DNA from 2 places in the Marinobacterium aestuariivivens genome. Region 2 is predicted to be linked to the other one. Evidence: riboswitches for the same ligand, from Rfam matches in the RefSeq annotation. Region 2 holds a riboswitch; the other holds the start of a gene.
The links. A riboswitch is a leader RNA that binds a small molecule or an ion and turns the genes downstream of it on or off. The one in region 2 is predicted to bind cobalamin.
Positions count from the first base shown of each region.

Region 1: it holds a riboswitch for cobalamin, as region 2 does, so the genes downstream of both, ACFQDL_RS25030 (CbtB domain-containing protein) here and btuB (TonB-dependent vitamin B12 receptor) in region 2, are expected to answer to the same signal.

Region 1 covers NZ_JBHSWE010000001.1:4,775,551-4,778,949, reverse strand. Annotated here, with positions in the region: partial or broken gene ACFQDL_RS25040 (ATP-binding protein) at 1-677, opposite strand, end outside; gene ACFQDL_RS25035 (CbtA family protein) at 661-1,470, opposite strand; gene ACFQDL_RS25030 (CbtB domain-containing protein) at 1,530-1,721, opposite strand; cobalamin riboswitch at 1,756-1,969, opposite strand; gene ACFQDL_RS25025 (hypothetical protein) at 2,021-2,200, opposite strand; gene ACFQDL_RS25020 (putative bifunctional diguanylate cyclase/phosphodiesterase) at 2,640-3,399, shown strand, end outside.
Region 2 covers NZ_JBHSWE010000001.1:3,950,863-3,954,261, forward strand. Annotated here, with positions in the region: gene ACFQDL_RS20635 (3-hydroxyacyl-CoA dehydrogenase NAD-binding domain-containing protein) at 15-1,598, shown strand; cobalamin riboswitch at 1,731-1,967, shown strand; gene btuB (TonB-dependent vitamin B12 receptor) at 2,102-3,399, shown strand, end outside.

The DNA.
Region 1 (3,399 bases), 820 kb from region 2:
GATATCCGCGAGACCGCGCCGCGCCCGCTCGATGCGCCGCGTCAGCGCGGCTTGGGCGGGTTCGAGCTCCGCCAGGCAGGCTTCCGGGTCGCGCTCGAAAACCTCGCGCTGGCGCACGATGGCGATGCGCTCCTGCATCCCGACCGCCGCCCCCAGCTCCAGGCACAGCCCGAAACGGTCGAGCAGCTGCGGCCGCAGCTCGCCCTCGTCCGGATTCATGGTGCCGATGAGGCTGAAGCGTGCCGGGTGGGTATGGCTGATGCCGTCGCGCTCGACGCTGTTGACGCCGCGCGCGGCCGCGTCGAGCAGCAGGTCGACCAGGGTGTCGGGCAGCAGGTTGACCTCGTCGACGTAGAGCACGCCGCCATCGGCTTTCGCCAGCAGCCCGGGCTGAAATACCGCCTCGCGTTCGGACAGCACCTGCTGCAGGTCCAGGCTGCCGGTCAGGCGGTCCTCGCTGGCACCGAGCGGCAGGTTGACGAACGGAGGCCGACGCCCCCGGGCTCATCGGGCAGGATCGCCGCCAGCGCCCGCGCCAGCGTCGACTTGGCGCTGCCCCGCGGCCCACTGATCAGCACGCCCCCAATCCCTGGATCGACGGCATTGAGCAGCAACGCGGTCTTGAGCGCATTCTGGCCGACCACGGCGGCAAAGGGGAATTCAGGCAGCGGCGACATCGGTCCCCTCGCCCGTGGCCGTGACACTGCGCTTGAGCACTACGGCACAGAGCACGCCGGCCAGCAGCCAGAACACCAGGTTGGTCAAACCCGACGCCAGGATGAACTCGCGATGCAGCGCCGTCAGCGCCGCCACGGCCTGCGGATCGGGATTGGCGAACAGCGGCCCCTGGTGCGTCGGCACCCAGGCCTGGGGCAGCAGCAGCAACGGCAGCCCGAGCAGTCGCCGCCAGCTTTTCGCCAGCATCAGCAGAGCAAGCCCGATACAAGCCAGGATGACGGTCGCCAGCCACCACAGCTGGCGCGATTCGAGCGCCGCGGCCGAGGCACCCGGAATCTCGGGCGGCAGCCCCAGCGACGGTGCGACGAAGACCGCGAGATAGGCCGCAACGCCAACGGCCAGGCCGCGGCCCGGCGACAGCTGCAGCCGGCCGCGCTCACGCAGCTGGTTCATCACCACCAGCAGGATGGCGCTGAAACCGATACCGGCGCAGACGTTGGACACCGCGGTGTAGAAGAGGCGCTCGGCACCGTCGGCCGGGGCCCAGGCCTCTGCATCATGCTGATGGGTGCCGGCCTCGCCATGCGAATGGTCGTGGCTGTGGCCGCTACCGACCGCGCTCGACAGGGGGCTTCGTCGACTTCGTATTGCTCGGCGGCGAGCAGAATGGGGGTTACGCCAACGGACTGCAGCGCGGTCGTTGTCAGCCCGAGCACGAGGCCGATAAGACAGGCGCCGAACACCAGGGAACGGAACATGGTTTTCTCTCCAAAGCGAATTCTGGCAACGCACAGACGCCACGCCGAAAGCCCGGCGCAGTGACGACTGCGACGAAGAAAGCGGTCTGTGGGTTAGTGGCAGGGGAACACGAACGCATGCCGTGTATCGTGCGCCGCGTTATGCGCCGCGCTCATCGGCAGGAAGCCAACGGCATAGAGCACCACGACACCGAACAGCACGGCCGCGCCCTGCTGCAGCAGAGAAAACGCCCTGGAACCGGAACGGGCAGCCCGCTCCGAGGAGGAAGACAGATTAGCAGACATGATATATCCCCCGGTGCCCACCGCACCGTCTCTGGATTGAATGAAATGACAGGCCGGTCTCCGGGCTCCATGAGGACGGACTCGCAGGAATCGCGCCTTTGCCTGCACCTTCCCGGCGTACGCCAGTGGTATTCGCAGACGACTCATGTATTACCGTTGCGGGGGCAGCGATGGGATAGGCCTGGGGCCGCACCATACTTCCCGATTATCCCCTCGCGCCGAGGGGCACCTGTCTACAGCGGGGCATCCTAAAGCAATTAACGCCGCAGACGCAATCCGTGGGCGCACATTTTTGCGGTCTAGTTCCGTTGCCGGCGGCACGACAGCCAGGCGGTCAGCGGATGTACCGACGCCGGCGCCTGACGCCAGCCGGGGTGGTGCATCAGCTCCTTCAGTGGCAAGCGCGCACGCCAGCCCCTGGCTTGCAACTCCGGCTGTACCAGGCGTTCGCCGACATAGCCGAGGCATAGGTCGGCCAACGGAGATGTCGACTCCGGCTGCACGAGCGTCCGGGCGAGGCGGGTAACGATCAGGCAGAAACTGCGAGCGGACGTCGCGACGTTCGAAGATGGCGCAGTACAGCTTCCGACCCTCTTAGTCACTGAAGGCGTGATGCGGTTTGCTCATCTATGATCTCCCAGCGGCAGCCCCCGTTCTCAGCGAAGCCTGCTGGTATCGAAAGTATCTTCAGAGGGTTGGCCGGCTCCCCGGTCGGCGGTGCCGTCGACCGGTCCCATGCCGTTTTGGCACCCTGGCCGAGCGCCTCCGATGCGAATAGTGCCGCCAGGATGTACTGGCCGCCAATAATATGCATACAGAATGTTTCTATATTCGCCGCCACTGGTCTAAGTTTATCCAGTGACGTAGATTCCGCTTTCGAGCGCACGGCATGCGAAGGTCGGTACAGGAGGAAGAACCATGGACAGGATACCGTTGAGGGCATTGATCATCGAGGACGAAGACGACGCCGTCCAGATCCTGGTCCGGGAGCTGCGACGCAGCGGCTACGAGCCGATCTATCGTTGCGTCGACAACAGCCAGGACCTGGCCGAAGCACTGCAGCAATCCTGGCAGATCGTGTTTTCCGATTTCACCATGCCGTCGTTCAACGGAATCGAGGCGCTGCAACAGGTGCGTCAATGGGCCCCGGATCTCCCTTTCATTTTCGTCTCCGGCACGATCGGCGAGGAGCGCGCCGTCGAGGCGGTGCGATCCGGTGCCCAGGATTACATCCTCAAGGACAACCTCAGGCGGCTGTCGGCGGCCGTACCCCGCGAATTGCGGGAGTCCGAAGCGCGGCGGGAGCGTAGCAAGGCGGAGCGCCGAATACACTATATGACGCACTACGATGACCTCACGGCTCTGCCCAATCGGGGGTTCTATTTCCGCCGCCTCGAACAGCTCATTCGTATGGCCGCCGAGACCGGCTATGGTCTGGGCCTGGTTCACGTTAACCTGGACCGGTTTCGCAAGATTAACGAAAGCCTCGGCCGCACGGCCGGCGACCGATTGCTGCAGATAGTCGCCGAACGGCTGCAGCAAGGCGCCGGCAAGCACGATGTGGTGGCCCGCCTGGGCGGCGATGAGTTCGCCGTGATCCTGCCAAAACTGACCGCCAACCTCGAGCTGATACAGGCGTTTCAAAGGATCCAGCGATCCCTTGCACCGGCCGTGACGC
Region 2 (3,399 bases):
GAGCCGTCGATGCGGTGGCCGAGCCGGCCGAGCTTAAAACCCGCGCCCTCGAGCTGCTGCGCGAGCAGATTGGCAGACCCGCGGACCTGCGCGCCATCCGCGCCCGCAAGCAGGATCCGCTGGTGGCCAGCGATGCACTGCACCAGCAGCTGGCGGCGCTGGAACAGCAGTTCGGTACCGGATTGAATCCGAATTTTGAAGCGGGTCCGACGGCGCTGGCGCTGATCCTGAGGCATATCACGCTGCCGTTCCGGGACGCCCTGGCCGAAGAGCGCAACGCCTTTATCGAGTTGCTCCAGCGCGACTCGGCTCGCAGCCTGGTCGGACTTTTCCTCAATGACCAGGTGCTCAAGCGCAAGGCGAAACAGGCGCAGCAGCAGGCCCGTGCCGTCAGCCGGGTCGGAGTGCTCGGTGCCGGCATCATGGGCGGCGGCATCGCCTTTCAATCGGCCAGCACCGGCACGCCGGTGCTGATGAAGGATATTCGTGACGAAGCGCTCGAACTTGGACTGAAGACCGCCGGCAAGCTGCTCGACCGCCAGGTCGAGAAGGGGCGTCTGGATCAGGCCGGCAAGGAAAAGGTGCTGGCTGCGATCGAGCCGACGCTGGAATACGACGGTTTCGACCAGGTCGACCTGGTGGTCGAGGCGGTGGTCGAGAACGCTGCAATCAAGGCCGGTGTGCTGGCCGATGTCGAACGGGCTCTCGAGCCCGGCGCGATCCTGACCTCCAATACTTCCACCATTTCGATCGACCGCCTGGCGAAAAGTCTGCAGCGGCCGCAGCAGTTCTGTGGCATGCACTTCTTCAACCCGGTGCATCTGATGCCGCTGGTGGAGGTGATCCGTGGCCGTGAAACCAGCGAAGAGACCCTGGCGACCGCGGTGGCCGGTGCACTGTCGATGGGCAAGACCCCGATTGTCGTCAACGACTGCCCGGGCTTTCTGGTCAACCGTATCCTGTTCCCCTATTTCAACGGTTTCAACCGCCTGCTGCTGGACGGCGTCGACTACCAGCGCATCGACCGGGTGATGGAGGGCTTCGGCTGGCCGATGGGGCCTGCCTACCTGATGGATGTGATCGGCCTCGATACCTGCGTCCATGCCGACCGGGTGATGATCGAGGGTTTCCCTGAGCGCATGGGTCATGATGGACCCTGCATCGCCGACCACCTGGTCCAAGCCGGCAGTCTGGGGCAGAAGAGCGGACGCGGTTTCTACGCCTACGGCGTCGACGAAAGCGGACGCCGTACCCGCGAACCCTCCGCGCAGGCGCAGCAACTGATCGATGCGGCGAAGGGGCCGGCGGTGGAACTGAGCGACCAGGATATCCTTGACCGGATGATGATCCCGATGTGCCTGGAGGCGGTACGCTGTCTCGAGGACGGCATTGCCGAAACGGCCGCCGAAGTCGATATGGGGCTGATCCTGGGGCTGGGCTTCCCGCGCTTCCGAGGCGGTGCGCTGCGCTATATCGACAGCCTGGGCCTGCAGACCTTCTGCGAGCGGGTCGAGCGTCATGCCGGCAGCGGCCCGCTCTACCGGGTGACCGACGGCCTGCGCCAGCGGGCCGGGAAGGGCGAAACCTTTTTCGACTGACCCCTGCATTGATCGCGGCACCGTAGGGTGCTGGTGAGCAACGCGAACCGCACCGACTTCATATCGGTGCGGTTCACTCCGTTCACCGGCACCCTACGTCTCCCCCTTTGCTTTCCAGCCCAGGCGCCTCTACAATGCGCGCCTGCTTCTGGTACCCCTGCGCCCTGCGCCCGGGTTTAATCGGGAAGTCGGTGCGCCTGCGATCGACAGGCAATGCCGACACTGCCCCCGCAACGGTAGACGAGATTCGATTCAGCGAAATGCCACTGTGGCCCATTGAAAAACGGTCATGGGAAGGTGCTGCATCGGGACAGCTTTCGGGGCTGTCCGCTCGTGAGTCCGGAGACCGGCCACAAGCGTTTCTGCCGGCGAAGCGGAGGGCTTCCGAGCGGCGCATTGAGGGACCGGTTTCGCCGGTGCCCTGTGCCGTCCATTCGATCCCTTCCCTCGTCGACCCTTTTTCTGTTGCCGTGCGGGTGAGCACGGGAAGGATCGTCATCAAAATGAAGAACACCACGCTTTCAGCCGCCGTGCTGCTGGGGTCTGCCGCCTGCCAGGCCGCGGCCGCGACCACCCTGAGTCCGGTCATCGTGACCGCGACCCGAACCGCCCAGACCGCCGATCAAACTCTGGCCTCGGTTACCGTCATTAGTCGCAACGATATCGAGCGCAGCCAGGCGCAACTGCTGCCGGAGCTACTGCGTGGTGTACCGGGACTGGCCCTGTCCAACAACGGCGGGCCCGGAAAGGCCACCTCCGTCTTTCTGCGCGGCACCAATTCCGATCACGTGCTGGTACTGATCGACGGAATCAAGGTCGGCTCCGCCACCGCCGGCACCACCGCTTTCCAGGACCTGCCTCTGAGCCAGATCGAGCGCATCGAGATCGTGCGCGGTCCCCGTTCGAGCCTGTACGGCTCCGAAGCCATTGGCGGGGTGATCCAGATCTTCACCCGCAAGGGGCAGGGCGAGCTCAGACCCAGGGCCAGTGTCACCCTGGGCTCCCACCAGACCCGGAGCGGCGATTTCGGGCTGTCTGCCGGCGGCGAGGCGGGCTGGTTCAACGCCGGCTTCAGTGCCCTGAACACCGAAGGGATCAATGCCTGTGATCCGGCCGCCGCGACGGCCTTCGCCGGCTGTTTCGCCGACGAGCCGGACAGGGACGGCTACCGCAACCGGGCGGCCTCGCTGCGGGCCGGGCGCCGGCTGAGCGACGATACCGAAGTTGCCTTCAACTGGCTGCGCACCGAGGGCGACTCCGAATTCGACGGCAACTTCCAGAACGAGTCCGAGTCCGGGCAGCAGGTGCTCGGAGTCAGTCTCGACAGCGCCCTGAGCGAGCATTGGCAGACCCGTCTGCAGCTCGGCCGCAGCTGGGACGAGTCCGACAACTTCAAGGACGGCGACTTCAGCAGCCGCTTCGATACCCGCCGCGACAGCGTCAGCTGGCAGAACGATATCGCCGTCGGCAGCACTGCGCTGCTGACGCTGGGGCTCGATTTTCAGCACGACGAAGTCAGCAGCACCGAAGACTTCGACGTCACCGAGCGTGACAACAGCGGCGCTTTCGCCCAGTACCAGTTCATGCTGGGCCGCCACGAGCTGATCGCCGCGTTGCGCCATGACGACAACGAGCAGTTCGGCAGCCAGGGCACCGGCAGTCTGGCCTGGGGCTACGACACCGCATACGGGGTACGGCTGACGGCCAGTTACGGCACGGCCTTCAAGGCACCGAGTTTCAACGAGCTCTACTTCCCCTTCTTCGGCAACCCCGATCTGGCGCCGGAGGAGTCCGAAACCCT